DNA from 3 places in the Xenorhabdus sp. PB62.4 genome. Region 3 is predicted to be linked to each of the others. Evidence: predicted binding sites of a transcription regulator. Region 3 holds the regulator's gene; each other region holds the start of a gene.
What was found. The regulator PurR, encoded in region 3, represses purine synthesis genes. The targets are predictions, from matches to a motif close to CANGCAAACGTTTGCNTG.
Positions count from the first base shown of each region.

Region 1: a site for PurR is predicted at 3,804-3,821, ahead of Xenpb_RS09815 (NCS2 family permease). Genes of this name have one in related genera too.
Region 2: a site for PurR is predicted at 5,895-5,912, ahead of cvpA (colicin V production protein). Genes of this name have one in related genera too.

Region 1 covers NZ_NKHR01000009.1:23,975-33,676, reverse strand. The annotation lists gene Xenpb_RS09830 (hypothetical protein) at 1-1,113, shown strand, start outside; gene Xenpb_RS09825 (MFS transporter) at 1,476-2,957, opposite strand; gene Xenpb_RS09820 (TetR/AcrR family transcriptional regulator) at 3,058-3,633, shown strand; gene Xenpb_RS09815 (NCS2 family permease) at 3,904-5,241, shown strand; gene Xenpb_RS09810 (hypothetical protein) at 5,510-5,788, opposite strand; gene Xenpb_RS09805 (glycosyltransferase family 39 protein) at 6,672-8,141, opposite strand; gene yihI (Der GTPase-activating protein YihI) at 8,290-8,811, shown strand; gene hemN (oxygen-independent coproporphyrinogen III oxidase) at 9,030-9,702, shown strand, end outside.
Region 2 covers NZ_NKHR01000004.1:132,115-143,236, reverse strand. The annotation lists gene pdxB (4-phosphoerythronate dehydrogenase PdxB) at 1-20, shown strand, start outside; gene Xenpb_RS05370 (aspartate-semialdehyde dehydrogenase) at 97-1,107, shown strand; gene truA (tRNA pseudouridine(38-40) synthase TruA) at 1,107-1,940, shown strand; gene Xenpb_RS05360 (DedA family protein) at 2,012-2,701, shown strand; gene accD (acetyl-CoA carboxylase, carboxyltransferase subunit beta) at 2,873-3,823, shown strand; gene folC (bifunctional tetrahydrofolate synthase/dihydrofolate synthase) at 3,816-5,114, shown strand; gene dedD (cell division protein DedD) at 5,104-5,817, shown strand; gene cvpA (colicin V production protein) at 5,967-6,455, shown strand; gene purF (amidophosphoribosyltransferase) at 6,488-8,005, shown strand; gene Xenpb_RS05330 (UbiX family flavin prenyltransferase) at 8,051-8,644, shown strand; gene Xenpb_RS05325 (TIGR01777 family oxidoreductase) at 8,648-9,562, opposite strand; gene Xenpb_RS05320 (glutathione binding-like protein) at 9,713-10,333, opposite strand; gene yfcD (NUDIX hydrolase YfcD) at 10,539-11,060, shown strand.
Region 3 covers NZ_NKHR01000028.1:24,427-35,548, reverse strand. The annotation lists gene gloA (lactoylglutathione lyase) at 1-33, shown strand, start outside; gene rnt (ribonuclease T) at 265-924, shown strand; gene Xenpb_RS16830 (Grx4 family monothiol glutaredoxin) at 1,028-1,408, opposite strand; gene sodB (superoxide dismutase [Fe]) at 1,768-2,346, shown strand; gene purR (HTH-type transcriptional repressor PurR) at 2,904-3,929, shown strand; gene punR (DNA-binding transcriptional activator PunR) at 3,933-4,841, opposite strand; gene punC (purine nucleoside transporter PunC) at 5,004-6,185, shown strand; gene cfa (cyclopropane fatty acyl phospholipid synthase) at 6,498-7,649, shown strand; gene Xenpb_RS16800 (riboflavin synthase subunit alpha) at 7,763-8,404, opposite strand; gene Xenpb_RS16795 (MATE family efflux transporter) at 8,669-10,042, shown strand; tRNA gene Xenpb_RS16790 (tRNA-Val) at 10,201-10,277, shown strand; tRNA gene Xenpb_RS16785 (tRNA-Val) at 10,311-10,387, shown strand; gene pykF (pyruvate kinase PykF) at 10,883-11,122, shown strand, end outside.

The DNA of each region.
Region 1 (9,702 bases), on a different contig from region 3:
AATAGTGATTCTTCTTTGTTTGAAGAACCTGATATCGTCAGGCTTAAAGATAAAACAGCCATCAATCGCTCTTCTGAAGAAAGTATATTACTGGCTTTGTTTCCTATACTGATATTTGTTTCTTATATCATATTGGTTATTGTTTTTTATGGTTTTTATTTTTCTTCTGATGTTGCCGGTTTCCAACGTTCCTGCAATATGTTTATTATTTCGGTGATCTCTTTATTAGCATTTTATACTTACAGAGGAAATATTGCAGCTTTAAGAGCCCTGAATATACTGAATACCCTCAGTATTATCTTTGCGTTCGCCATTCTTGCACTTGATTATTTTGTCTATTATATGCACCACGAATGGTATTTGCTCACCATTGTCTTTTTCAATTTTTTTTCGAATCGTGTGATCATTAACAGTATGGCTTTCTCTCAGGCTATGACTGAAATTTTGTGGTTTAAAACGACAAACCATATCTTGCGGGAACAGATAGAGAATGGTTCTGATGTTATTGAAGAAAATACTGCGACTAAAAAGAAAAATATATTCACGTTATTCTGGCAATATAGTGTGTTAAACACAAATCTCAATAACACACTCAAAATCAGTTATGAGCTTAACCAACGTGTGGAGAAAAAAGATCTTACTTTACTGGCAGAAAAAAGAGTGAATAAATATCAGCATCTGTTGGATTTCGGTATTCCAAAAAAAGCGTTATTGATGACATTATTAATGACTATTTTATTGACGAAAGCTTATGTTATGGCAACATTTATGTTGTTTTCTAACTTTGATAACAGAGATGATCTGCCTATCTTATTTTTAGTAGTCGGAGCCGCAATTGTCTTTGCTTCTTTACCCATCTTGCTGACACATCGCGGAGTGACATTGGGTTTTAAGATATTAGCTTTGGCTCGTTATCTTTTTATCGCTATTTTTGCGTTATTGGTGGGTCTGAAATTTATTGTGGGTATGCTGGATTACAGTAATATTTCTTTAGGCATTATTGCTTTTGATTTCTTACTGATATTCTTTATGTTAAATACAGAGTATTACTGTCAGCATCTCAGAGAATTACACTGCTTTTTGGCTTGGCATAAAATGATTAGAAATAAATAAGAGGTACAGAGCATGGTGGCTCGTACCTGTAGTAAGAAGGACAACCCTGTACATAAATTTGTGGTGCGACACAAGGCTGTTCCTGTGATTGTTTCAGCCAATAAGTCGTAATCAGTACGAAGAAAACTGCTGTCTCACCAGTAGTTCCCTACCCGGCTATGCGTTGAGAGTAATTTTAATGTGCAAAGCGCCGGGAACAACGTAGCCACGGGAAACCCGTAAGAGCGACCTGTGAGGGTCAATCTCAAACGGCCACCCATAACAGACTGATCCAATCGTCCAGCTCAGAGATATAAGCTTCACTTGCAGTTATTGTGAGCCGCCTTACACGTACCTCTTATGGTTGCTAATTGACCAACTTATTAATGGCGTTTATTTCTTCTGGGCATCGCAATTACCGCAGCAGTCAATAACATTAATGTTCCCGCAGCAATCAGCACTGACAGAAATGAGTGATTGAAAGCCTGTTTTGCTGCATGGAGCAGCGATGAAGCTGCGTCTCCTTGTAACCCTTCTGCGGCGATAATGGCTTCATCAATGCTGTTTCGTGCGAGATCCGAGAGTCCCATATCAGCCGGAAAGGTGAACGATGCAGAATAAACTGCCACCATCAGGCTGCCGAGAACAGCGATTCCGAGTAAGCTTCCTAATTCGTAGGCGACTTCTTCAATAGAGGCGGCGGTGCCCGCGTTGTCTTCTGGCGCATTGAGCATGATGGAGGTAGAAGCGGCTGTCATTGCGGCGCCGATACCAAATCCAATCACGCTAAATGCAACAATTTGCACGAACATACCAGACTGTAAACTGATGATATAGCCAAAGGAACCAAGCCCGGCGAGGGCGAGAGAAAGCCACATGATTCGCCCGGAACCCCATTTTGGTATAGCAAGCCCTGCCAGGGGGCCAGCAATAAAAGAAGCGATAGGAATAGGTAAAATAAATAGCCCTGCTTGCAGGGGAGAAAATCCCATAGCGAGTTGAAAACGCTGGCTGACCGCAAGCTCCGTACCAACCAATGCCGCCGTGGAAACAAAGGCTGCGATGACTCCCGCAGTAAAAGCACGATTGCTGAAAAGCTTGAAGTCGATCATGGGAGTGGATGAATTTAGCTGCCGGCGAATAAAAATAGTAGTAAAAATAAGCCCGATAGCGCCGACGGCTAACGCAGTTGCCAGTGACGGGGCTGGTTTACTGATTTCCTTGATGGCATAGGTAATGCTAACTAAGCCGATCATGATTTGCACGGAAGCAAGTAAGTCGAAAGTATGCTCTGGATTGCGCCGGCTTTTTGCAATGACAACCAGAGCGAAACCAAGTGCGATGAGAACGATCGGAACATTGATAAGAAAGACGGATCCCCACCAATAATATTCGAGCAGCAACCCGCCGATGACAGGGCCAAGTGCCGCGCCACCGGAAGCGACGGCAGACCAAATGCCGATGGCAAGTGCCCGTTCGTTGGGATCTTCAAATGCCTGGCGGACTATCGCGAGTGTCGCCGGCATCATCATGGCAGCGCCAAAGGCAAGCACGACACGGGCTGCAATCAGCGTATCCGGATTAGGGGAAAATGCGGCCATCAGCGATGCGAGGCCGAAAATCGCTAACCCGCTGGTAAAGAGTTTTTTAGCTCCAAAACGATCACTCAATGCTCCCATCGCGGGAAGCAGGCCAGCAATCGTTAAGGTATAGGCATTCATGATCCACAACTTCTCAGAGGCAGAAGCACGTAAGTCATGTGTCAGCCGTGGTAAGGCCGTATAGAGAACGGTCATATCAATAACAACGAGGAAAAGCGCACTGGAAATGATGGCTAGCACGAGCCAGCGAATATTTGATCTCATAAACTCACCAACGTGATTCGAGGACAATAACCTGCCAAACCTTGACGAAATTGTTGTCGGTCATTATAAATACATACGTATTTAATTAAAAGGGGGAGGAATGGGACGACGCAAGAAAATTGATCGAGAAGCTTTGTTGGATGCAGCAGAGCAAATTGTTACAACACACGGCGCTGCGGCTCTTACCATTGATGCACTGGCAAAGGCCGTCGGTATTACTAAAGGTGGGGTGCAATACAGTTTTAGTACAAAGGATAATCTTATTGATGCGATGTTTGAGCGTTGGGGAGCGAGTTATGATGAACAATTCCATGAAATGGCAGGCGATCATCCTCAACCGTTAACCGCAGTGCATGCACACATTGAGGCGACTATGCGATCTGATGAAGCCTCGACGGCAAAAGCCGCTGGATTACTGGCAGCGTTACAACAAACGCCTGAGCATCTCAAATCAACCCAAATTTGGTATCGCGAACGCCTTGCGGGTTTGGATACGACGACTGAAGAAGGCCGTCAGGCACGTTTAGCCTTTTTAGCGACAGAGGGCGCTTTTGTCCTACGTTTCTTCGGCTTAATGGATATCGGAGAAGATGAATGGAAAGATATCTTCAATGATATTCTTGCTTCTCTGCCATCCAAAGTTTCTTCTGAAAACTCAGTATCTGACAAAGATTAATAATCTGTTTCATCAAACTTTAAATACATAAGGGCCTACTTGGGTAGGCTCTAACGCATTGTATTGTTTTCTTTTGGGATAAGTTAAAGAAAAATCATAACGAATAAAATATCGCCATCTAATTAATCTCCTCAAGAATCATAATGTTACTTAACTTGTTGATTAGTCATGCCGCAAACGTTTTCTTTTTTCCTCGTTTCAGGGTAACGATTTATATATGTTTCCTGTAGGATAAGTCGAAAACTTCGTTTTTTTGGGAAACAACATTACATGAGCACAATAACTTCTGGCTCTGCGAATCGTCAGGGCTTGCTTCAGCGAGTGTTTAAATTAGAGGAACATGGCACGACAGTTCGTACTGAAATGATCGCCGGGCTGACGACTTTCTTGACCATGGTTTATATCGTCTTTGTGAACCCACAAATTTTGGCCGTGGCCGGGATGGATATTAAGGCGGTATTCGTCACTACCTGCTTAATTGCCGCAGTTGGCAGCATTATGATGGGGTTGATGGCGAACTTACCCGTTGCTGTTGCTCCCGCGATGGGGCTGAACGCATTTTTTGCCTTTGTCGTGGTTGGCGCGATGGGGATTTCATGGCAGGTTGCAATGGGCGCGATTTTCTGGGGTGCAGTGGGATTGTTGATTTTAACTATCTTCCGTGTGCGTTACTGGATGATCGCCAATATTCCATTAAGCCTGCGAGTGGGAATTACCAGTGGGATTGGCCTTTTTATTGCAATGATGGGGCTGAAAAATGCGGGCATTATCGTGCCAAATCCCGACACGATCGTTTCCATTGGCAATTTTGCTTCCCATAACGTCCTGTTGGGGACATTGGGCTTTTTCATCATCGCCATTTTAGCGGCACGTAATTTTCATGCCGCGGTGCTGGTTTCTATTGTCGTGACAACCGGCATCGGCTTTATGATGGGGCATGTCGAATATCATGGAATTTTTGACCTGCCACCCAGTGTGATGAGCGTGGTGGGTAACGTCGATGTGAAAGGGGCTTTAGATATCGCTTTAGCGGGCGTTATCTTCTCGTTTATGTTGGTTAACCTGTTTGACTCTTCCGGCACACTGATTGGTGTGACGGATAAAGCAGGCATTGCGGACAGCAGCGGCAAATTCCCGCGCATGAAACAAGCCTTATATGTGGACAGTATCAGTTCGGTAGCGGGTTCTTACATTGGAACTTCCTCGGTGACAGCCTATATTGAAAGCTCCTCTGGGGTTTCTGTTGGTGGTCGTACCGGCCTGACAGCGATTGTTGTCGGTATCTTATTCCTGCTGGTGATGTTTATCTCTCCATTAGCGAGTATGGTGCCTGCCTATGCCACAGCGGGAGCGTTGGTTTATGTCGGTGTTTTGATGACTTCCAGCCTGACACGGGTTAAATGGAATGACCTGACTGAATCCGTACCTGCATTTATTACCGCCGTGATGATGCCATTTAGTTTCTCTATTACTGAAGGCATCGCATTGGGTTTTATCGCCTACTGCGCCATGAAGTTAGGGACAGGTAAATGGCGTGAGATTAGCCCGTGCGTCATTGTTGTGACGCTACTGTTTGTCTTGAAAATGGTGTTTGTGGATGCACACTAAACACGATTGAGATGAAATCCCGTCATTAATACGGGATTTCTATTTAAAATACAATTATCCATCCTTACCACGGTGTCCATCATGCCCACCGTTACCACCTTCTCCTCCATTACCGTCTTTGCTATCATTTGAAACGAGGAGATAGTCATTATTATGGGAAATATGTTTCACTAGTGACGCTGTTGAAGCTGACGCTTCTGAAGTAGCTAATGATATTAGAATAAAAAAATAATAATTTTAGATTGTTCATAGTGCTTCAGCCCTCACTTCAAGAGTCACCATCTCCACCATCTCCGCCTTTACCACCATTACCGCCATCACTACCACCATTACCACCATCTCCGCCTTTACCGCCTCCTTTTGCACCGTTACCGCCATTACCGCCATTACCACCTGCTGCGCCATTACCACCGTTACCACCTGATTGCCCTGGAAGTTTTCCATTCCCACCGTTGCCTCCATTGGGGCAATCGCTATTAGGGATTCCGTTTTTGCCATTTTGACCAGGTCTTCCATTTAATCGATCACAATCAGTTACTTTTGTCATTTTTGTTTTTATAACGGGATCACTTTCAGACTTAGCATGTATTGATAAAAAAGGAAAACTTAGTATAGATGCAGCTATAACTATTTTATTTAGTTTCATTTTTGTTTCTCTCTATAAGATGTATCGTGATTTTTGGTATTTTTCCCATATCCGTTTCCACTGCCTTTCCATTTCCTGTTCCATTGCCACTTCCGTTGCTGCCAAGGCCGCCATTGGTATCACTTCCACTTTTATCATCCCTAATAAGTACATAAGGTAATGTTGTATTATTTTGTTGTAGCTCTAATGTTCATTTTGATAATTTTTTTAATGAGTTTTCTTTCTATGGAAGTTATTTTTAATAAATGGGGTTTAATGGTTTTAGATAATTTTCTGTGTGAAAAATTTCTTCACTTAATGATATTACACTGGCTTCTTTAAAATGTGTTAAATGAACTTTAAATGAATGTGCAACGATATTTAATGACAAGCTTTATTTATATTATTTGTTTTTTGAAAGTTTGCTTTATAAGTTTAATTTCTGTTTTTATCTTCTTAAATAAGAGTTTTTCGTTGAATTCTATTTACCTAGTTAGCAAAGTATGCTTGATGATATTTATATAGGATAAAAAATATGAATATGAAAAAACCAACTTTTATTTTGTTAGGTTCATTTGTATTAACCTTTTGTGTTAAACAACAAGCATCATTACCTGCTGAAAACACTGTCTAACATCGCCTGTAACACTTTATTTAATGTATACACTGTTACTCTTGATGTTTATTATTGGCATCTTCTCAAGGGAGGGGGGCTTGTTATGCTTTTTGGTCAGGCCAGACGAATACGTTTTATCGACAGGCTCGAGCCTGACATGAATATTGTCAGGCTGTTTTTGTTGGATGGTTATTGAATATTTTTCGGTGCGACAAAACCAATACAGACCGTTTGTGTTTCAGCGCTAGGTTGGGCCTGAAAAGAGAACTCTTCTTTATGGCTAATCGTCAAGGCAGGCCATTCCTGAAGAGTATGTTGGAAATCTTCTTCTTCACAGCTCTTGCCTCGTTCTCCTACCAATAATGCCCCCTGTTCTACGATATCGTTCTCTTTGATATGGCGGTTATAGATATTTGGCGGAGCACCCTTATTTAATTCCCAGGGCTGTATCGTTTTTGGGTGGTAGTGACTATAGAACGTTAGCCATTCATGCAGATATTCTCCGCCAACATAGCGCAAAGGTGTTGGGTACAGCTCATTCCAACGTTGATCAAGTTGGCTGGTAAACGTTTTTATCCCCACAAATTTTTGCCCGGCATTACGGACATTCGCCATCATTACACTGGCATAGCCAATCAAAACTAACACACCGAACACGGCCAATCCCCGTAACGTACCTTGCAGAGATTTGCGGGGATATACCGTTATTGATCCCACCAACAAGGCGGGGGCAACAACCATAAAAGGCTGTACCCACTCAGTCATGCGCCCGCCCTGATTGAAGGAGAACCAGCCATAAATAATCAGCAAAGGCAGCAGGATAACGATATTAACCAGCGCATTAGACTGCTGTTTGGGCCAGCCAATCCGGCCACCCAACAGGTAAATAATCACACTGACAATGATCAATGGATAGAACACAGAGAACATTGCGCGAGTGGTATGTAAATTGAATCCTTTCTGAATTTGGGAATCTACCCATTTAAATGCGGCAAAGTCGTTATGCAGCAGCCACCAGGCGTTCGGTAACACCAGCGCGAACCACAGCACAAGGGCGAGATAAAACAGCGGTTCCCGATAGTTGCGGCGCACTTTGGGTATGAACAGGGAGAGCAAAAAGACAGAACCGACGATGGCAAGTGAAGAATATTTCCCCATCGTTGCCAGCCCGGTGGTGAGCGCAAATGCCAGCCACCATTTGGGATGCTCGTCAATCGCGCGCAGGAAAAACAGCAGAGACCACGGCCAGAGCATGACCAAAAGGTAATTATCATTATAAGGAATGATATCGAAATTGATGATACCTGACAGGTTCAGCGTTAACATGGCAAGCCATGCCAGTACAATTTTTCCTGTTAGTCGAAAAGCGAGCTGCCAGACACCAAGCATACCAATGGCAATGGCAACAAAGTGGGTGAAATACCAATAAAAGCTGAGAGAGATATTGCTGATATGGATAGTCGGGAGCATTATGGCACCGACTAGCCACGGGTTTTTTGGAGAACCCCATTCCCCATTTATACCCCAGTTTAATGCTTCTACAGCGTCATAAGGAACGGTGGGATCGAGAGTATAAGTTACGATTACCCATAAAACAGCATAACCAGTGACCCAAAGATACAATGGCATGCGGTAAGAAGAAGTATCAAAAAAACGCATGGTGATTAATGACCATAATATTTGAGTTAAAACCTCCTAGAATATTAGCTGAACTTTAAACGATAAGTGAATGACATTGGATGTTATAGGTAGTTTCTGTTAGATTCCGCCGAAAATATCTTGATAAAAGCGAGTTGAGTCACAAGCTATGAGCCCGTTAAAGAAAAAATCACCAGCGAAACCTTCCGCTGGCAAGCAGAAAAAGAAAAGCCGTGCAGAGCTGAATGCTGAAGGGCGTGAACGTAAACGCGAGAAAAAGCGTCGCGGTAACCCTACTGGCAGCCGGAGTAACGGTAACGACAGAGATAAAAAACGTTCAGGCGGTAAGCAGGAAAAAGATCCGCGTATCGGCAGTAAAGTTCCCGTCCCTCTGGTCGTCGGTGAAAAAGCAACCACGGTGAAACCCGTAGTTAAACCGGTTGTGGAGAAACAGAAGCCACGCCTGTCACCGCAGGAAGAGCTGGAAATGTTGGAAAATGATGAGCGTTTGGATGACTTGTTGGCACGTCTTGAGCAGGGTGAAAAACTGTCTCAGGAAGACAATGCCTATGTTGACAACATACTCGACCGCATTGATACGTTAATGGAAGAACTGGGTATCAATCTGGAGAAAGACGACAGCGAAGAGGAACGGCAGGAAGATATCATGCAGTTGTTGAAGGGTAAATAATCCCTCCATCAATTGATTGTGATCATAAAAGGCGGGTTTATTCTGATAACCACAGTATTAATAACCACATTGTTAGTATGTTATTTATTGTGGTTATTGGGTAAACTATGGCAGCTATCGCGACGTAAACGTCGGTTGCGCAATATCATCATGGCCCGACATTTCAACTCCATGAAAAAGTTGTGCTTTGATGGGCGAAAACAGCGGAAGGAATAAGCATGTCAGAGCAAGCCATTGTTTGGGATCTGCCTTTGATCCAGAAATACAACTATTCAGGGCCTCGTTATACTTCATATCCAACAGCCCTGGAGTTTAACCAGCAGTACGATGATTCTGCTTTTTTTCAGGCTGCTGCCCGTTATCCTAATCGACCGCTTTCTCTCTATATTCATATCCCATTCTGCCATAAGCTGTGTTATTTCTGCGGCTGCAATAAGCTGGTCACTCGCCAAAAGCAAAAAGCAGATGACTATCTGAATGTACTGGAAAAAGAGATTACGTCACGGGCTGAATTATTTACCCAGCGGAAAGTCAGCCAGATGCACTGGGGCGGAGGTACGCCGACTTATCTGGATAAGGCGCAGATCAGCCGATTGATGTCGATATTGCGTAGCCATTTCCATTTTCTGCCCGATGCTGAGCTTTCCATTGAAATTGATCCGCGAGAAATTGAGCTTGATGTGATTGACCATCTGCACCATGAAGGTTTTAACCGCCTTAGCATGGGGGTGCAGGATTTTAATAAAGACGTACAGCGTTTGGTGAATCGCGAGCAGGATGAAGAATTTATTTTTGAACTGATCAGTCGAGCCCGTGAAATCGGTTTTACATCCACCAGCATTGATTTGATTTACGGCTTGCCGAAGCAAACTCCAGAGAGCTTTGCTTTCA
Region 2 (11,122 bases), on a different contig from region 3:
TGGGGTTAACACAAAACTGAGTTTAATGCTCAAGTGATTTAATACAGGCAGGGGTTCCTGCCTGTCAGCAAAATGAAAGAAGTGGAGAAAACCAACATGTCTGAAGGTTGGAATATTGCGCTCTTGGGTGCAACGGGCGCAGTAGGTGAGGCGATATTGGCGTTATTACAGGAACGCCAATTTCCGGTTGGTGAACTGCATCTTCTTGCCAGTGAACAAAGTGTCGGAAAGATCCAGCGTTTTAATGGTAAAAACATCACCGTTCGTGATGCGGCAGAATTTGATTGGTCACAAGTACAGCTTGCGTTTTTTGCCGCGACAATGGAAGCAACAGCGCAGCATATTGAAAAAGCAACAGAATCTGGCTGTCTGGTGATTGACAGCAGCGGCCTGTTTGCGGCAGAGCCGGATATACCTTTGGTTGTTCCTGGCGTTAATCCACATGTATTGGCGGAGTACCGTAACCGTAACATCATCGCTGTGGCTGATAGCTCAACAAGTCAGGTATTGACAGCCATCAAACCATTGATCGACGCGGCTGGCATCGCCCGTTTACATTTCACCAATATATTGCCGGTTTCTGTGCACGGTAAAGCAGCCATTGATGAACTGGCTGGTCAGAGTGCTCGTTTATTAAATGGCATTCCACCGGATGAAGGCCGTTTCGGCAAACAATTGGCTTTTAACTTGCTGCCTTTATTACCTGATGTTGAAGGCACTGTGCGTGAAGAGCGCCGTATTGTCGACCAAATTCGCAGAATATTGCAGGATGAAGGTCTGCCGGTTTCTGTAAGTTGTGTACAGTCTTCCGTGTTCTATGGTATTGCGCAGATGGTAAATTTGGAAACATTGCGCCCGGTTGGAACAGAAGAAGCACGTGGCGAATTTGAACGTCTTGAGGAAATTCAGGTCTCAGAAGAGGGTGATTACCCGACTCAGGTGACTGATGCTTCTGGTCATGATGGTTTGAGCATAGGTTGCCTGCGCAATGACTATGGTATGCCAGAAATGCTGCAATTTTGGTCGGTTGCCGATAATATCCGTTTTGGCGGCGCATTGATGGCGGTTGAAATTGCAGAGAAACTGATGCAGGAGCAATTTTACTGATGTCTGATACAGAGCTGGCTCAGTCTGTGCCAGAAGCAAAGAAAGTGAAAATTGCACTGGGGATTGAATATGACGGCAGCCGATATTATGGTTGGCAGCGCCAGCAAGAAGTGAAAAGCGTACAGGCGTGTTTGGAAAAAGCCCTGTCGAAAGTCGCGAATGAGCCTATTTCAGTTTTTTGTGCTGGCAGAACGGATGCGGGAGTACACGCAACCGGGCAGGTAGTGCACTTTGAAACTTCGGCGCAACGTAAAGAGGCAGCATGGACAATGGGGGTAAATACCCATTTACCGCCGGATATTGCCGTTCGTTGGGTCAAAATGGTAGATGATGAATTTCATGCCCGTTTCAGTGCAACCGCTCGCCGTTACCGCTATGTGATTTTTAATCATCGCTATCGTCCGGCAGTTTTGGCACAGGGCGTCACGCATTTTCACTATCCATTGGATGAGAAAAAAATGCATGAAGCGGCACAGAGCCTATTGGGAGAGAATGACTTTACGTCTTTCAGGGCGGTGCAGTGCCAGTCCAATTCACCGTGGCGCAATATGATACATATTAACGTCAGCCGGTATGGACATTATATTGTTGTGGATATCAAGGCGAATGCTTTTGTTCATCACATGGTGCGCAATATCGTTGGTAGCTTACTGGAAATTGGCTGTGGTAATCAGGACATCGGCTGGATGGCTGAACTATTAGCACTGAAAGACAGAACCAAAGCGGCGGCAACAGCCAAGGCAGAAGGGCTATATCTGGTTGCTGTGGATTACCCTGAACACTTTGGTTTACCTGAACCAATTATGGGGCCACTGTTTCTGGGAAATGATTGAGTTTCTGGCTAACGATTTAATCTGACATTTTCGAATAGCGACAGGGATGTTCGTGCATGACGAGGAATATTATGGAGTTTTTAACTCATTTTGTTGATTTTGCGAAATTTATTGTCGATTTTATTTTACACATTGATGCTCATTTAGCTGAGTTGGTCGCCAGCTATGGGGATTGGGTGTATGGCATCTTATTCCTGATTATATTTTGCGAAACAGGGCTGGTGGTTACGCCATTTTTACCGGGAGATTCTCTGCTATTTGTTGCGGGTGCGATCTCGGCATTAGATTCGAATAATCTTAATGTACATATTATGGTGGCCTTGATGATTACGGCCGCGATTATTGGTGATGCTATAAACTATACGATTGGTCGAATTTTTGGTGAAAAATTATTTACCAATCCGAATTCAAAAATTTTCCGTCGCAGTTATTTAGATAAAACTCATGAGTTTTATGAAAAACACGGGGGAAAAGCAATAATTTTGGCTCGGTTTGTGCCAATTATTAGAACGTTTGCACCGTTTGTTGCTGGAATGGGGAAAATGTCTTATCGCCATTTTGCGGCTTATAATGTCATCGGTGCATTTATCTGGGTGCTATTATTCACGTATGCAGGTTATTTATTCGGCGATATGCCAATTGTACAGCAGAACCTGAAACTATTGATTGTTGCAATTATCTTTATTTCTATTCTGCCGGGCGTCATAGAAATTTGGCGTCATCGCCGCGCTGCATCAAAAAAAGCGGCTGAGAGTAAATAGATAACCGTTAACAGGTTTGAGCAGTTTTTTATCCACACTGCAATAGCATTGTGGTTTAATGGCACGTAAAACAAAAGCTGGCATCTACCCGATAGATCTCAAGTCACTGCTAATAAAGCCGTGGCTTGAAAGATGAAGGTATAAGCTAAATTCAGACGGAAAGGTTCATTAATGAGCTGGATTGAAAAGATTCTAAATAAAAGCAAAATAATGCAAACTCGCAAGGCAAACATACCTGAAGGAGTTTGGACAAAATGCGATAGTTGTAGTCAGGTACTGTATCGTGCTGAATTAGAGCGTAATCTCGAAGTGTGTCCGAAATGTGACCACCATATGCGTATTTCAGCCCGTCAGAGACTGACCTCATTTTTGGATGAAGGCACCGGCACGGAATTAGGTAGTGAGTTGGAACCTAAAGATATTCTGAAGTTCCGCGATACCAAAAAGTACAAAGATCGTTTAGTTGCAGCCCAAAAGCAGACTCAGGAAAAAGACGCACTGATCGTCATGAAAGGCGCGTTGCACGAGATGCCTGTTGTAGCAGGTGCATTTGAATTTAACTTCATGGGCGGTTCAATGGGCTCTGTCGTCGGTGCGCGTTTTGTTCGTGCCGTTGAGCAGGCTTTGGAAGATAATTGCCCGTTCATCTGTTTTGCTTCCAGTGGCGGGGCACGTATGCAGGAAGCCCTGATGTCACTGATGCAGATGGCAAAAACCAGTGCTGCACTGGCAAAAATGCAAGACAGGGGTCTGCCATATATCTGTGTGCTGACTAACCCGACAATGGGTGGTGTAACCGCAAGTATGGGGATGTTGGGTGATATCAATATCGCTGAACCTAAAGCTTTGATTGGTTTTGCCGGCCCTCGTGTCATAGAGCAGACAGTGCGTGAAAAACTGCCGGAAGGTTTTCAGCGCAGTGAATTCTTACTGGAGAAAGGCGCAATTGACATGATCGTGCGTCGCCCAGAGATGCGCGAGAAAATTGCCAGCCTGATTGCAATGTTGACTCACCAACCGCACCCGGGCACAAAAGCGAAGCCAGCAGAAGAAATTGTTGTGGAACAATCTGCTGATGTTGAAGCTGATATAAACATCAACACTAATAAAGAAGATGTCTGATACTTTGCAAACTCCTCAAGCCACGTCGCCATTGATGACGTGGCTTTCCTATTTGGAAAACCTGCATACTAAAGCCATTGATATGGGGCTTGAGCGCGTGGGAAAACTCGGCGGTCAATTAGGCCTGTTGAAGCCCGCGCCAAAAGTGATCACGGTGTCAGGTACGAATGGCAAGGGAACTACTTGCCATGCCCTTGAATCTATTTTTCTGGCCGCGGGCCTCAGGGTTGGCGTATACAGTTCCCCGCATTTAGTACGCTATACCGAAAGGGTACGTATTCAGGGTAAGGAAGCGACAGAACAGGACTTCTGCCGTGTATTTGCGGATATTGAAACCCGGCGTGGCGATATCTCATTAACTTATTTTGAATATGGTACGTTGGCAGCGTTACAGCTTTTTAAAGAAGCCGATCTTGATGTTGTGATTCTGGAAGTTGGGCTGGGTGGACGTCTGGATGCCACCAACATTGTGGATGCAGATGTTGCGGCAATCACCAGTATTGCATTGGATCATACGGATTGGTTGGGTTCTGATCGCGAGCACATTGGTCGTGAAAAAGCCGGAATTTTCCGTCGCGGGCATTTTGCTGTGGTGGGCGAACCCGATATACCACATGCGATTGCCGAAGTTGCAGATGAATTAGGGGCTAAGCTCTTTTGTCGAGGCGTGGACTGGAATTTCACTCAGGATACAAATAGCTGGGCTTGGCTAACCGATGGGCAGCAGTTCAGTGAATTGCCCTTACCCAATTTGCCACTGGCAAATGCTGCGACCGCGATGGGGGTGATCCACTGTTTATTGCAGCAGGACGATAAAATCAGCCGGGCAATTGATGAGCGGTCAATCCATGCGGGATTGAGAAAAGCTCAATTACCGGGACGTTTCCAAATCGTCAGGGAAAATCCGCTGGTTATTCTGGATGTGGCACATAACCCTCATGCTGCGGGTTATCTGGTTCAGAAATTGGCAGAACTGCCCCGCGCACCAGACAGCAAAATTCGTGGTGTGATTGGCATGCTGAAAGACAAAGATATTGCGGGCACACTGGCTTGCCTTTCCCGGCAAATTGATGAATGGTATTGCGCATCACTGCATGAACTACGGGGTGCAGAGGCTGAAATATTGGCAGGGCAGCTTGCCTGTGCCCGGGCATTTGCAGAAGTTGAACCGGCATGGCAGCAGGCAATGGAAGATGCGTCAGAGCAGGATATCATTGTAGTTTGTGGTTCTTTCCACACCGTGGCGCATGTCATGGAGGCACTTGAGGAGGGGAAGGAACGTGGCAAGTAAATTTCAAAATCGCTTAGTTGGAACGCTTGTTCTTGTAGCATTGGGCGTGGTTGTGCTGCCCATTATCTTTGACGGCGATAAGAAATATAACGAAGACCAGTTTGCTTCTATTCCATTAGTGCCAAAACCGGGTGATGAAGAAGATATTGACTCAATCCCGCCATTGACGCAAAACATGCCATCCACACCACCGGAAGGTGCGGCGGAAGCGATGCAGACACAAGCACAGCAGCAATCAGATTCAGAAACCGAAATACTGCCTGAGCTATCGCCTTCTGAACCAGCTCAGATAACAGCGCCGCCTGCTGCTACCACAAAAGAGCCGAAGGCAGTGGTTAAACCTGAACCTCCTCCTCAACCGAAAGTGGAAACTAAACCACAAACTAAACCACAAACTCAGCCTGACACTCGTTCTGAAAACAAGCCAGAAGCTAAATCGAAGCCAGCAGAACAGGCTCCGCAAGCAGCCGCATATGTTGTTCAGCTTGGCGCATTGAAAAATGCCGATAAAGTAGGCGAAATAGTGGCTAAACTGCGTCTTTCGGGGCATCAGGTATACACCATTCCTCCTTCTCCGGTGCAGGGGCAATTGACACGGATTTATGTCGGCCCTAACGCTTCCCGACAAAAATTGGAATCCATTTTGTCCGAACTGAGAGAAATAACAGGGTTAGAAGGGCAAATTAAAAACTATAAGCCATAAACGGACAGTCACTTCACGGGAATCAAAATGTCCCGTGAAGGTATAAAAAATTATTTTCAGTAGAGTGATAAATCTACTACGCAAACGTTTTCGTTTTCTGTTAGAATGCGCCCGACCTGAACGTCGGGAGCCTATTTTTGGATTAAAATATGGTCTGGATTGATTATACGATTATTGCCATTATTGGTTTCTCGGCACTGGTTAGCCTGATCCGAGGGTTTGTTCGTGAGGCACTCTCCCTGATAACTTGGGGCTGTGCTTTCTTTGTTGCGAGCCACTTCTATACTTATCTGGCGGCGTATTTTACCCGTCTTGAAGATGAGCTGGTGCGTAATGGCGTAGCGATTGCTATCTTATTTATTGCAACACTGATTGTTGGCGCAGTAGTGAACTATGTTATTGGTTCATTGGTTCAGCGAACTGGCCTGTCAGGTACTGATCGGGTTCTGGGGATCTGTTTTGGGGCATTGCGCGGGGTATTGATTGTATCTGCCATTCTGTTTGTTGCAGATTCTTTCACGCCACTGCCTAAAAGTCAGGACTGGCAACAGTCACAATTGATCCCACAGTTCAGTCAAATCATCAGGTGGTTTTTTGACTACCTGCAAAATGCGTCGAGTTTCCTGCCGGAGAGATAATCCTCTCCGCTTGGCTGATGAGGAAAGACTACATGTGCGGTATTGTCGGTATCGTCGGTTTTACACCGGTTAACCAGTCGATTTATGATGCCTTGACGGTGCTTCAGCACCGTGGACAAGATGCAGCAGGCATTGCGACTATTGATAGTAACAATGAATTCCGTTTACGTAAGGCCAATGGTTTGGTCAAGGATGTGTTTGAAACACGACACATGTTACGTTTGCAGGGAACGATTGGGATCGGACATGTCCGTTACCCAACAGCAGGAAGTTCCAGTGCTTCTGAAGCACAACCTTTTTATGTGAACTCTCCTTTTGGTATCACGTTGGCGCATAACGGCAACCTGACAAACGCACATAAATTGAAAAAGATGTTGTTTGAAAATGCCCGCCGTCATGTCAACACTACCTCAGATTCTGAAATCCTGCTAAATATCTTTGCCAATGAATTAACGCAATTCCCGAATTTCCCATTAGAGCCTGACAACATTTTTGCCGCCGTTGCGGAAATGCACAGGAAAGTTCGCGGTGCTTATGCTTGTGTTGCCATGATTATCGGGCATGGATTAGTGGCTTTCCGTGATCCGCATGGTATTCGTCCTCTGGTGTTGGGGAAACGTACACTGGAAGATGGCCGCAATGAATATATGGTGGCATCAGAAAGCGTGGCACTGGATACCTTGGGCTTTGAATTCCTGCGTGATGTGGCTTCCGGCGAAGCGATTTATATCACCGAAAACGGGCAATTATTCACTCGCCAGTGTGCTGAAAATCCGTCACTGACACCCTGCTTGTTTGAGTTTGTTTATCTTGCCCGCCCTGATTCCTTTATTGATAAGATTTCGGTATATAACGCACGGTTACGGATGGGCAAGAAGTTAGGCGAAAAAATTTCCCGTGAATGGGAAGACTTGCATATTGACGTGGTGATTCCGGTTCCGGAAACGTCTTGTGACGTTGCGCTGGAAATTGCTCACATTTTAAATAAACCCTATCGTCAGGGATTTGTTAAAAATCGTTATGTCGGGCGTACTTTTATTATGCCCGGTCAGAATGAACGTCGTAAATCAGTTCGTCGGAAACTCAATGCTAACCGCGCTGAATTCCGTGGTAAAAATGTCTTGCTGGTGGACGATTCCATCGTGCGCGGGACAACTTCAGAGCAGATTGTTGAATTGGCACGTGAAGCGGGAGCCAAGAAAGTTTATTTTGCTTCGGCGGCGCCAGAAGTTCGTTTCCCGAACGTTTATGGTATTGACATGCCGAATGCCAATGAGCTGATTGCCCACGGGCGAGAAGTGGATGAAATTCGCCAGCTCATTGGTGCTGATGCCCTGATATATCAGGATCTCCAAGATCTTATTCAGGCGGTACGGGAAGAAAACCCAGATATTGAAAAATTCGAATGCTCTGTATTTGATGGTATCTATGTGACAAAAGACATTGATCAGACTTACCTCGATTATCTGGAAAATCTGCGTAAAGATGATGCCATGAAAGTGCTTGGGCAGAGCGAAATAGAGAATCTGGAAATATATAATGAAGGATAATATTGTTATTATCATCAGGTTATAGCCAGAACCTCAGAGGAAAAAATGAAAAAATTGATTGTCGGGCTGACCGGGGCAAGCGGTGCGGTTTATGGTGTCAGGTTACTGCAAGTTTTGCAGCCAGTAGAAGGCATTGAAACGCACTTGGTCATCAGCCAATCAGCCCGGCAGACATTAGCATTGGAAACGGATTATACCTTGCGCGATGTGCAGGCTTTGGCAGACGTGGTACATGATAATCGCGATATTGCTGCCTCCATTTCCTCAGGATCATTTAAAACATTGGGCATGGTGATTCTGCCATGCTCCATAAAAACCTTATCTGGTATTGTGCATAGCTATACCGAGGGCCTAATTACCCGTGCGGCAGATGTTGTTTTGAAAGAAGACCGCAAATTGGTGCTGGGAGTGAGGGAAACGCCTTTGCACTTAGGGCATTTGAGGCTAATGACTCAGGCGGCTGAAATCGGGGCGGTGATAATGCCACCTGTTCCTGCGTTTTATCACCGTCCTGAGCATATTCAGGATATCATTGACCAGACTGTTAACCGTGTACTTGATCAGTTTGATATTGACTTACCAGAAGATCTATTTAACCGTTGGCAGGGAGCTAAACCTGCGGGGAGCTATACCCAATAGATTTCAAGTTACACTGTCATCTGTCTTTAATATATCTTGCAAGGCTTCCTCCAGCCGGAAATAGCGAAAGCCAAATCCGGCTTCTTCCAAATTTTTCGGAATAGCTTGTTGCCCACCTAAAACTAATTCTGCTGCTTCCCCCATCATCGCTTTTAATACAAATGCAGGAATGCGAACGAAAGATGGACGGTGTAAAACTTTCGCCAATATGGCACTAAATTGTTCATTATGAATAGGGTAGGGTGATGTCATATTAAAGGGGCCGCTTAATTCAGGCGATACCAGCAGATAGTAAATACCATTAACCATATCATCAATATGTATCCACGGTATATATTGCTTGCCATTACCGATTGCTCCCCCTAAGCCCAGTCGGAACATTGGCAGCATTTTTTGCAGTGCTCCCCCTTTTTTGGCTAATACAATACCAGTGCGTAGCAGGCAAACACGGGTTTTTTCACTTTGAGCCTGTAAGGCAAGCTGTTCCCAACGTTCACAAAGTTGATGGGAAAATTCATCGTGAGGCGGATCATTTTCAGTCACAACGGATTGCCCCTGATTGCCATAATAGCCAATCGCTGAGCCGGAAATGAACACCGATGGAGGAGACTCACTGGCGTTGATCAATTTACTCAACCGTTCAGTAAGTTGCCATCGACTTTGACAAAGGATTGTTTTTTGCTTTGGCGTCCAGCGCTTATTTACAATAGGCTCGCCAGCAAGATTAATAACGGCATCAAAATCATTGAGATCACTCTGGTCATCCAGCGTTGTCCAACATTCAACGCGATCGGAAAACAGAGAATAGACCTTTTGTGGTGAACGGCTCAAAATAGTAATGGAGTGAGAAAGAGAAAGTAATAGGCAGGTCAAATGATGACCAATTAACCCTGTTCCCCCTGTAAGTAAGATACGCATAGCCACCCCCTGTGAGGAAATAGATAGTCGATTGTTGACTATAGCAAGGGATGGCTTACATGGCAGCGAAATATGCTGTTATCTGTTACCAATATCAAATTTTATGGTGAAAAATTTTGCCAATAACTAAATTATTTGCATGAGTTACATTTAAGCATCATTATAAGCAGTTATTGTCGCAGGGCGCTGTTTAATCTTATCGAGCCATTTTTCAACAGCAGGATAATCTTGCAAATTAATTTTTTGAGACTCATGGCATTTAGCCCATGGATAAGTGGCAATATCCGCAATGCTGTATTCGTTCCCACCCAGATAGTCTGTTTTTTCCAGTTGGGTATTGAGCACTTTGTATAAACGTTGTGACTCTTCCACGTAGCGTTTAATGGCATAAGGAACAACTTCAGGAGCATAGCGATTGAAATGGTGATTTTGCCCTAACATCGGGCCAAAACCGGCCACTTGCCAGAACAGCCATTGCAATTGTTCAGTGCGTTCGCGTAAATCTTTGCTTAACAACTGACCTGTTTTGTTTGCTAAATAAAGTAAAATGGCACCTGATTCGAAGAGGGAGATAGGTTCACCCCCATCGACAGGTTGATGGTCAACAATAGCCGGAATTTTATTATTGGGTGCAATGGCAAGGAATTCAGGCTTGAATTGTTCGCCAGTACTGATATTGATGGGATGAATAGTGTAAGGTAAGCCGACTTCTTCAAGAAATAGAGTGATTTTATAGCCATTAGGGGTTGGAGCATAATACAGATCTATCATATAACCTCCAGTAATAATAACTTTCAAATAAGTATAGTGGCGTTACACTAACATTATTTATCTGTGACATGTTACACATTTCTTATATCCGTGTTGTGGATTTATGTTAACCAACTATGGTAACCCTTATCCGTTTTAGTCCCCCCTTAATCGGGACATCACAGCAAAAAACTGGCATACAAATCATTTACTAAAGGTTCTTCGGATGGCGCAAGAAAAATCAGTAGGTATTGAATGGATTGACATTGTCAATGAAGACAATGAAGTGATTGCGCAGGCGACTCGTCATCAGATGAGAGCGCAAAACTTGAGGCATCGTGCTACCTATATCGTTGTACATAATGGTATGGGCAAAATTTTGGTTCAGCATCGTACAGAGACGAAAGATTTTTATCCGGGAAAATTGGATGCAACGGCAGGTGGTGTTGTTATAACAGGAGAAAATTTGCTCGATTCTGCCCGTCGAGAAGCGGAAGAAGAGCTAGGGATTGCGGGTGTTCCATTTGCTGAACATGGTATTTTTTACTATGAAGAAGATATCTGTCGTATATGGGGCGGCTTGTTCAGTTGCGTCAGCCACGGGCCGTTTGCACTACAGGAAGAAGAAGTCACGGCTGTTTATTGGCTAACACCGGAAGAAATCACGGCTCGTTGTGATGAGTTCACACCAGATTCACTGAAAGCGCTTTCCTTATGGTTAGCGCGCAATAATCAGATGGAATATTGATGCTGTAATCATTTTTCTTATATTGTTTAGTCCTGATATACGTTGACACTGATTTTACTCAT
Region 3 (11,122 bases):
AACACAAGCGCGAGTAGTGCATTAGGAAACTAATTAACCGATAAGTTTTGAGTTGCAGCCTTGTTGGCTGCTCTCATTCCAGCCACATAGTTCACTATACTCTCAATGATTCCTTTTTTCATAAGCACTCTGCATTTTGAAATCTATTAAGTAGATCCTTTCCATTGGATAAATATTACTTCTGCAAGACATAGCAAATTTTGTCATAATACGTCCTATTCCAGATTTAAAAACAGAATCCTGAAGTTAAGAACTAAAAATCAGATGTCTAATAAAAACGATCAAAACATGCTAAGCGGGCGCTTTCGCGGCTACTATCCGGTTGTCATTGATGTCGAAACCGGTGGTTTTAATGCGCGTACAGATGCTTTACTTGAAATTGCTGCAATCACTTTAAAAATGGATGAGGAAGGCTGGCTGATGCCCGCTGATGCACTGCATTTCCATATTGACCCTTTTGAAGGTGCTAACCTTGATCCTGCCGCTCTGGCATTCACAGGCATTGACCCCACAAATCCCTTAAGAGGGGCAGTCAGCGAATACACTGCATTGCATGCTATTTTCAAAATGATCCGCAAGGGTATGAAAAACACTAATTGCAACCGTGCAATCATGGTCGCCCATAACGCCAATTTTGATCATAATTTTGTTATGGCAGCCGCAGAGCGTTCCGGGTTAAAGCGCAATCCATTTCACCCATTCGCGACATTTGATACTGCGGCTCTCAGTGGGTTGGTTCTTGGTCAGACGATCCTTGCTAAAGCTTGCATCACTGCGGAAATACCATTTGACAGTAATCAAGCACACAGCGCGCTTTATGATACCGATCGAACTGCCCTGCTTTTCTGTGAACTCGTCAACCGTTGGAAACGACTTGGTGGCTGGCCATTACCTTCCGCAGATACTGCTGACAACGAACCCTAATACATTAATTATAATATATTAATTCTGATACATTAAGCCCCACCCCTATTATGGGAATGGGGCTACAGGAATAATTTATCATTCCGATGAATTATTCACTTATTTATTCTTGTTCACGGTATTTGTCAGCAGTTTCTTTGATTAAAGCCTGTAATTCACCGCGCTGGTACATCTCAACAAGAATGTCACAACCGCCAACCAGTTCACCATCAACCCACAACTGAGGAAACGTTGGCCAATGCGCATATTTAGGCAATTCAGCACGAATATCTGGGTTTTGCAGAATATCCACATAAGCAAAACGCTCACCGCAGGCAGATAATGCCTGAACTGCCTGTGCAGAGAAACCACAGCTTGGCAATTTAGGAGAACCTTTCATGTACAGCAGGATTGGGTTCTCACTAATTTGGCGTTTAATTTTTTCAATAGTTTCTTCAGTTGTTGTATTAGTAACTGTGTTAGTGTTCGTATTCATAGTCGTCATTTTTGCTTCCTTAAACTGCAAGTGCTATTCATCAGCATCAGAAAAGTTTGATTCAGAATACCACTTTCTACTCTGATTTTTCTACCGCGAACTTTCCGTGGCAAATTTTTGCCATGATTTACAACAAGTATTCATCAGGTATTTTATCCTAATTAGCCGTATTAAGTTCATGTTATAGTTCAGTTCTACGCCAGTTCGCAGCTAAGTAGCATCTTTTCTCCTGTTATTTAGCAAAAAAGTTGTTAAGATAATTATCAAAACAGCAACATGATAATAAGCTTAAATTTGCTCTGCCCATGATTCAGTATCTAAGTCATGGTTTACAGAGCCAAAAAACCGATATTAAAAAGGAGCATGCAATGTCTTTTGAATTACCAGCATTACCTTATGCCAAAGATGCCCTGGAACCACACATTTCTGCAGAAACTCTGGAATATCATTACGGCAAACATCACAACGCTTATGTTGTAAACTTGAATAATCTGATTAAAGAGACCGAGTTTGCCGGAAAATCACTGGAAGAAATCATCAAAACATCTGAAGGCGGCATCTTCAATAACGCAGCGCAAGTCTGGAACCATACTTTCTACTGGCATAGTCTGTCACCAAATGGTGGTGGCGAACCAACCGGAAAAGTAGCAGATGCTATCAATAGTGCTTTCGGCTCTTTTGCTGAGTTCAAACAGCAGTTCACTGACGCCGCCCTGAAAAACTTTGGTTCTGGCTGGACATGGCTGGTCAAGAAAACTGACGGCAGCCTCGCTATCGTTAATACTTCTAACGCAGCAACTCCACTGACAGGCGAAGATAAGCCAGTACTGACAGTTGACGTTTGGGAACACGCATATTACATCGATTACCGCAATGCGCGTCCTCAATACCTGGAGCACTTCTGGGCTTTAGTCAACTGGAAATTTGTTGAAGAAAATCTGGCTTAATAAGATTAATTCTCGTCCCTGTTTGAAATAACAAGGGCAAGTGCACCTGTTCACCACATTATGAACAGGTGCACCTACCCTTGGAACAAGTAATGTTATACCTCAATTCTTTTTCTCGAACTCGATCAGATAAGGCAAAGGCTTCCCAGAAAAACAATCATGATTAATGCACTGCTGGCAGCCAATAATCCCAACTTCAGATCTGTATCCATAGACTATCCTCAATGTGAAAATTAAGATATCTCAATACCATAAGCTTTAGATGGTTATTTATTGCATTATTTAAAAAACTATACTGTAATCCTTGAACCATACTCTTTATAACATCGATTATTACTTTCACTTTTGAGCTAGATCAGACAAAATTCAAGGTTCATCGCTAAATTATTGCCAACCATCACTCTATATATAAATATATTGGCAAACGCTTAACAAATATCTATATCCAATAGCTTTCAGGTTGCAAAGTGACACAAGTTAGAGCAATCAACCATGTGGCAGCCTGAAAAATGAAGGGTATATAAATTTAGACCATAAGGTCAGGAGTCCTTTTTATCATGGCAACGATTAAAGATGTGGCTAAACGCGCTGGTGTTTCGACCACAACCGTATCCCATGTTATCAATAAAACCCGCTTCGTCGCCGAAGATACAAAGGCTACAGTTTGGGCTGCGATTAAGGAGCTGAATTATTCTCCCAGCGCCGTTGCTCGCAGCTTGAAAGTTAACCACACCAAATCCATTGGATTGCTGGCAACATCAAGTGAAGCCCCTTATTTTGCTGAAATCATAGAATCTGTTGAAAATAGCTGCTATGGCAAAGGCTACACACTGATTTTGTGTAATTCTCATAACAATCTTGATAAGCAGAAAGCTTATCTCGCAATGTTAGCGCAAAAACGCGTAGATGGTTTGCTGGTAATGTGTTCAGAATATCCTGAACAACTTTTAGGTATGTTGGAAGACTATCGTAATATTCCCATGGTAGTTATGGATTGGGGAGAATCCAGAGGGGATTTTACTGATGCAATTATTGACAACGCTTTTCATGGTGGTTACTTGGCAGGTCGTTACCTTATTGAACGCGGCCATCGTGATATTGCATCTATTCCGGGGCCATTGGCAAGAAATACCGGAGGCGGACGTCATCAAGGTTTTCTCAAGGCACTGAGAGAAGCCAATATTACTATTCGGGACGAGTGGATTGTACAAGGTGATTTTGAACCTGAATCTGGTTATCAGGCCATGTGTAAAATCCTGAATCAAAAGCATCGCCCAACTGCTGTTTTTTGCGGTGGTGATGTTATGGCAATGGGTGCAATTTGCGCAGCCGATGAATTGGGATTACGCGTTCCGCAAGACATTTCTATCATCGGTTATGACAATATTCGTAATGCCCGCTATTTTACACCAGCATTAACAACCATCCACCAGCCCAAAGAACGTCTGGGGCAAATGGCCTTCTCAATGCTATTGGATAGGATCGTTAATAAGCGTGAAGATGCACAAACTATTGAAGTCCATCCGCGTCTCGTTGAGCGTCGCTCCGTGGCGGATGGACCTTTTATCGATTATCGCCGTTAATAGTTAATTTTCCTGCAACCACTCAGCATTAAGTGTTTCACTATCTCCAAGATAATTAAGTAACCAACTTAATGCTGGTGAATGGCATTCTTCTGACCATGTTAAGCAACATGGGCTATCAGGCAGTGGTTGTTCAAGTTCCAGTGCAACCAGCTTTCCTTTACGGATCAACGGCAGTGCACGATGCTTGGGCACCATCCCGACACACAACCCATCCATCAGGCAACTCAATCCGGCATCCCAATCAGGCACAACTAATCGCCGTTGGTTATCCAAGGCCCATGTATCGCGTTTAGGTAAGTTGCGCGAAGTATCTTCAAGACACAAACTGGAATAAAGCCGAATTTGATCATCGTTCAGTTTTCCCGATATTGCAGCCAGTTCATGTGCAGGGCTGGCGACACACAACCAGGGCATGAATCCCATATCCCTAAAGCTATATCGCTCACCGACAGGAGAGGCACGTGTCGCCCCAATGGCAACATCTACTCTCTCATCGACAAGAGCATCCCATACCCCATTAAAAACTTCAGGATAGATAAACAATTCAATATCTGGAAAATGGCGGTAAAAATCCAAAATCAACTGAAGTGTCCGCTCCGGCTTTACAACTTGATCAACCGCAATACTGAATTGTCCCCGCCATCCATTAGCCACTTGCTGGCACTGGTGTCGGGTGTGATTCATTTTTTTGATAACAGATCTAGCCTCCTTGACAAAAATAACTCCAGCCTCAGTTAAATCCACATCACGGTGACGACGTTCAAATAAAGGTACTGCCAGCCATTCTTCAAGTTGTTTTACCGTATAGCTGACAGCGGAAGGTACACGATGAAGTTCTGATGCGGCAGCGCTAAAACTTCCTGTTCTGGCAACAGCATCAATAACCTCCAGAGAGTATTCAGACCACATATATATTCCTTTCAAATTTTTTCACAACATGGTGCAAATATTACCGTTTCACAAGTAAAAATCATGCCATATAAAATAAGCCGGGTATCTCCTTATCAACTACCACGTCAAGTTATTAATACTATTTATTAACATTACTTATTAACACCATTTATTAATATTATGGCAACAAATAAAAACTCAATTTCATTCATGTTTTATCTCGCCGGCCTGAGTATGCTCGGCTATTTGGCTATCGATATGTATCTGCCTGCTTTTGATGCAATGAAAGCAGAATTAGGTACATCAGAAAACGCCATTAGTGCGAGTCTTAGCATTTTTCTTGCCGGCTTTGCCTTTGCACAACTTTTATGGGGACAATTATCTGATCGCTTAGGCAGAAAACCTGTTCTTATTATCGGACTATCTCTGTTTTCCATTAGCTGTTTAGGTATGCTTTGGATAACGGATGCCACTCAATTACTGGTACTGAGATTTATTCAAGCAGTTGGCGTCTGTTCTGCTGCGGTTTCCTGGCAGGCTCTGGTCGTCGATAGATATGATACAGAGCACGCCAAACGCGTTTTTGCCATGATCATGCCTCTGGTTGCTCTTTCTCCCGCCCTCGCTCCTTTATTAGGCGCATGGTTATTGATCCATGATGGTTGGAGGATCATTTTCTTTGTTTTAATGATAGTAACTCTCTTACTGTTAATGCCAACACTTTGCCTGACCAATAAGCTCAATAACATTGAAGTAACCACGGATAAGAAGACAGTTTCTTTCCTTACGTTACTAAAATCCCCTGTTTTTAGTGGAAACGTATTGATTTATGCTTCTTGCAGTGCTGGTTTTTTTGCCTGGCTGACTGGATCGCCCATAATTTTGAATAATATGGGTTATGATCCTACCAATATTGGCCTAAGTTATATTCCCCAAACCCTGGCATTTATGATTGGCGGTTATGGTTGCCGTATCTTGCTGGAAAAAGTGAAAAGCGAAACCGTATTCCCGTTCCTATTGGTGGGTTATGCTGTAAGCATGATCATTATTTATTTAATTTCCATATTAAGTGAACCTTCATTTATGGCTATTCTTGCTCCTTTTTGCTTTATGGCCGCAATGAATGGAGCCTCCTACCCTATTGCCGTGGCAAAAGCGCTTTCGGTCTACCCTAAGAACAGCGGTAAAGCTGCTGCATTACAAAATGCTCTTCAATTGGGTCTTTGTTTTGTTGCAAGCTCATTTGTTTCTATCTTTATGAAATATCCTCTCTTATCTACAACAACAGTTATGGCTCTTACTGTTGTTCCAATGGCAATAGGTTATTGGCTACAAAAGAAAAATGTGGAAGAAAACCACTAAACATAAATTAAACAATTTCTCAAAAAAATAATAATTAAGAACATTATTATCTAAAGGTTACAGCATTATGTGACCTTTAGATGATTGTTTAAATATCATTTCACTCATATACTCATACCTATTCTTCATTCTAAAAACTCGGAATTTGAGGTTTTGCAGGGCATTGACGCTCTTCTTAAATTTCAAGGCAGATAGGCAATTTTTTAGTTTAATATCTATATTATTTCTAACAATCCATTATGGCTTTAATATAATAAAAGTCAGCTACAAAACGATACCTCAAAATTCCATCACACAAATGTTGGAGAGTATATGAGTTCATCTTTCGTTGAAGATAAAAAAACAATAACGGATTCTTGGCATAGAATCGCCCATGAATTGCTTCAAGAAGCTGATATTGATATCAATGGCAAACGCCCCTTCGATATACGCATTAAAAATCCTGATTTTTATAAGCGAGTATTGAAAGAAGGCTCTTTAGGACTGGGTGAAAGTTATATGGATGGCTGGTGGGAATGTGATCGCCTTGATATTTTCTTTCATAAAATATTACAGGCCGGTTTGGATCGTCGTATCCCCAAAAATACTAAAGATATTTTGCAGATAATTATCTCTCGTATATTTAATTTACAATCTCCAAAACGAGCCTGGATTGTCGGTAAGGAACACTATAATTTAGGTAATGATTTGTTTACCCGAATTCTTGATCCTTATATGCAATACTCCTGTGGTTACTGGAAAGATGCCAATACCCTGGAAGAAGCCCAATCCAATAAACTCCGTCTTATTTGTGAGAAACTACAACTAGCTCCAGGCATGACTTTATTAGATATCGGTTGTGGATGGGGTGGTTTGGCTGCCTATGCCGCAGAAAATTATGGGGTATCTGTTACTGGAGTCACAATTTCAGCTGAGCAACAAAAATATGCTCAGGAACGCTGCAAGGATCTAGATGTAAAAATTATCCTTGAAGATTATCGAAACCTTAACCTTCAGTTTGATCGCATTGTTTCCGTTGGCATGTTTGAGCACGTTGGCCCCAAAAATTATGACAATTATTTCCAGATAGTGAAACAGAACCTGAGACCCGATGGTCTGTTTCTTCTCCATTCTATTGGTTCTAATATCAATAAATCCGGCACCGATGCCTGGATCACCAAATATATCTTCCCCAACGGTTGCTTACCATCAATTTCAAAAATAGCCAAAGCGACTAATGGAAAATTTGTCATGGAAGATTGGCACAATTTTGGCGCAGATTATGACCTGACGCTTATGGAATGGTATAAGCGCTTTACTGCAAGCTGGCACGAAATAGAACATAACTACAGTCCGCGTTTCAAACGGATGTTCAGCTATTACTTGAATGCCTGTGCAGGTGCATTTCGTGCGAGGGATATTCAACTCTGGCAAATCGTATTTAGTCCGCAAGGTATTGAAAAAGGATTGAGAGTACCCAGATAAAAATTTACTTCATCGCTCGGGTTCGAGAAGCTACAGAAATGTAATTTCTGTAGCTTTCATGTTCAATTCAGGGCGTTGCCACAAAAACATTTACCATAACTTGATAATATTTATTATTCTTCAGGTTGTGACAACAATCTTTCCTGTTCTTTCTGTGCCATCACTCGTTCAACGGTATCCACAATCGCTTGAGTTTGTGGATCAATCTCAATGTTGACCTTTTGACCAAGGCGTTTTTTACCTAGTGTCGTGCGCTCCAAAGTTTCTGGGATCAAGTGGACACAGAAACGGTTATTCACAACGTCCCCTATTGTCAGACTAATTCCATCGATGCCGATAAAACCTTTATGCAGGATATATTTCATCAATTGTTTATCGTGGATCCGAAACCAAATTTCATGATTATTTTCTGAAGTGAAGATCTTGGCAATTTCTGCTGTCGTAATAACATGACCAGACATCAAATGCCCGCCAATTTCATCGCCAAATTTAGCCGCCCTCTCCAGATTGACTAAACCACCGACGTTAAGTTCACCAAGGTTGGTCAAACGCAGGGTTTCTTTCATTAAATCAAAGCTAATTAAATCGCCATCGATCTTGGTTACAGTTAAACAACAGCCGTTATGGGAAACAGAAGCTCCCGTTTCAATTCCGGGTAATAATTCAGCCGGAAATTTAACAACATGGGTCCGAAAGTGCATTTTTTCATCAATGGCAACTATCGGCGCTTTTCCCTGAACGATACCTGTAAACATGGGAACCTCTTTAATCATTTTACATTGCAAAAGTTAGTTTAACCCACTCACCACTTTTAAACACTAGTTTGGTTGAGTGTAGTTTTAGTTGAATATAGTTTACTTTACTTTATTGAGTACAAACATCGTGCAATGATTGGCTTAATAAAATGAGTCCTATACAATAGGAAAGCTTATAAGCGATACATTTTCCACTAACATCGTTTGCTCGCAGAAATATTCTTTGTTTTTCTACTTAATTTTTAATCAAAAAAGGTGTAGTACGTGCAGAAGTATTTAAATGAAGCGCGTAGTTTGCTCGCTTTGGGAATTCCCGTAATCATCGCCCAATTTTCACAAACTGCAATGGGTTTTGTCGATACAGTCATGGCAGGTAAAGCCGGGGCTGTTGAGATGTCAGCAGTTGCCGTTGGTACATCAATTTGGCTGCCAACTATCCTGTTTGGTCAAGGTCTATTGCTTGCCCTAACACCAATCGTGGCACACATGAATGGCTCTGGTCACAGAAAAAATGTTGCTTCTCAGATCCAACAAGGATTCTGGCTTGCAGCTTTCCTTTCTATCTTAATTATCGCGGTATTGTATAACAGCCGTTTTATTATAGAAGCACAACATAACGTTGATCCTGTATTGGCGCAAAAAGCCACAGATTTTATCCATGCCATTATGTGGGGTGCGCCAGGTTATTTATTTTATCAAGTATTACGCGGCCAATGTGAGGGGTTGTCGAAAACCAAACCTGCAATGGTTATAGGTATTGCCGGCTTACTGGTTAATATTCCCGTCAATTATATTTTCATTTACGGTAAATTTGGTGCACCAGCATTGGGCGGTGTTGGTTGTGGTGTTGCAACAGCAACGGTTTACTGGGTTATGTTCCTTCTGTTGCTTGCATATGTAAGGCATTCTCCTGCTCAAAAAGATATTCAAACATTTAGTCATTTTTCAGGCCCTAAATGGCATACCCAAAAACGAATTGCACTGCTCGGCTTGCCTATTGCACTGGCCATGTTCTTTGAGGTAACACTTTTTGCAGTTGTTTCATTGCTGGTTTCTCCGCTTGGCGTCGTCGCGGTTGCCGGACACCAGATATCGCTTAATTTCAGCTCTATGATGTTTATGTTCCCGCTGTCATTGGGGATCGCTGCAACTATTCGGGTTGGTCATAACCTTGGTCAAAAATCAACTGAAGGTGCGAAAATATCCGCTTACACCAGTCTTGTTGTTGGCTTAATCCTTGCTGTTATGACGGCAACGTTCACGGTATTGTTCCGCGAACGCATTGCATTTATGTATAACGACAATCCTGAAGTTGTCATTCTTGCCTCCCATTTGATGTTGTTTGCGGCGATTTATCAACTTTCTGATGCCGTTCAGGTCATTGGCTCAGGCGTATTGCGTGGATATAAAGATACACGTTCAATCTTCTTTATCACTTTCATTGCTTACTGGCTGTTAGGGTTACCTAGCGGATATGTTCTGGCGTTGACTGATTATGTTACTGAACCGATGGGGCCACAAGGTTTCTGGATCGGTTTCATTATCGGCTTGACGGCAGCGGCGTTTATGATGGGTTACCGAATTCTGTGGACACAAAAACAACCTGATCACTCTGTTTTGATACGATCCTCTCGTTAATTCAGTACATTAAGTTATTAATCCAAGGGAAAAGCTGTAAATTCATTCTAAAAGATGTAAATACGAGCAGTTGAACAAGAATTTGCATTTTTTCCCTTGCCAGAAAGCGCAGTGCCCGTTAATATTCGTCCCCGTTGTCAGCCACGGTAATTTAGATTGCGTCCGTAGCTCAGTTGGTTAGAGCACCACCTTGACATGGTGGGGGTCGGTGGTTCGAGTCCACTCGGACGCACCAAATATCAGGTTGACATAGAAAACAGTTTTATGTGCGTCCGTAGCTCAGTTGGTTAGAGCACCACCTTGACATGGTGGGGGTCGGTGGTTCGAGTCCACTCGGACGCACCAAATCTTATCTCACTGCTCCCGAAAGTAATTCCAATTTTTTCTATTCGCTTATTGTCGTTCTTCATTCCATAAAATGGACCAATTGTTCCCCAACCTGTTCTAAACGCCAAAAATTCAACTACACCCTGTTTGCGCAACAACTCACTGATTTTTTTAACATGAACCAGAATATTTCTGCTTTTCTGTATATAAATCTTTTCAAGAACTGTTTTTTTGATTCATTTCACAGAAATTAGTCTCTATAATACGCTCCTGTCATGAGTTGAATGGTTTCAGCTAATTAATTTACCGAATTCAGAAAAAATTACAGATGATTAATCGAACCAAGTCCGCATGTCTGCACATGCTTGACTTCATGCTAAAAAACCATTTGACGCTTTCTGCTATCCGTTTTCCATTATGTTGCGCAACTTACAACTCCAGATGATGTTGGCATAAATGTCAATGGTTGGCGATTCACTCTTTTAATCCATTAAAACCAGTAGATAGATTGTCATGAAAAAAACCAAAATTGTTTGTACTATCGGGCCAAAAACAGAATCCGAAGAAAAATTAACCGAACTGCTCAATGCCGGCATGAATGTAATGCGTTTGAATTTTTCTCACGGTGATTACGAAGAGCATGGTCAACGCATTAAAAATATTCGCGCGGTCACAGCGAAAACTGGCAAAAAAGCAGCAATCCTACTGGATACCAAAGGCCCTGAAATACGTACTATGAAGCTGGAAGGAGGC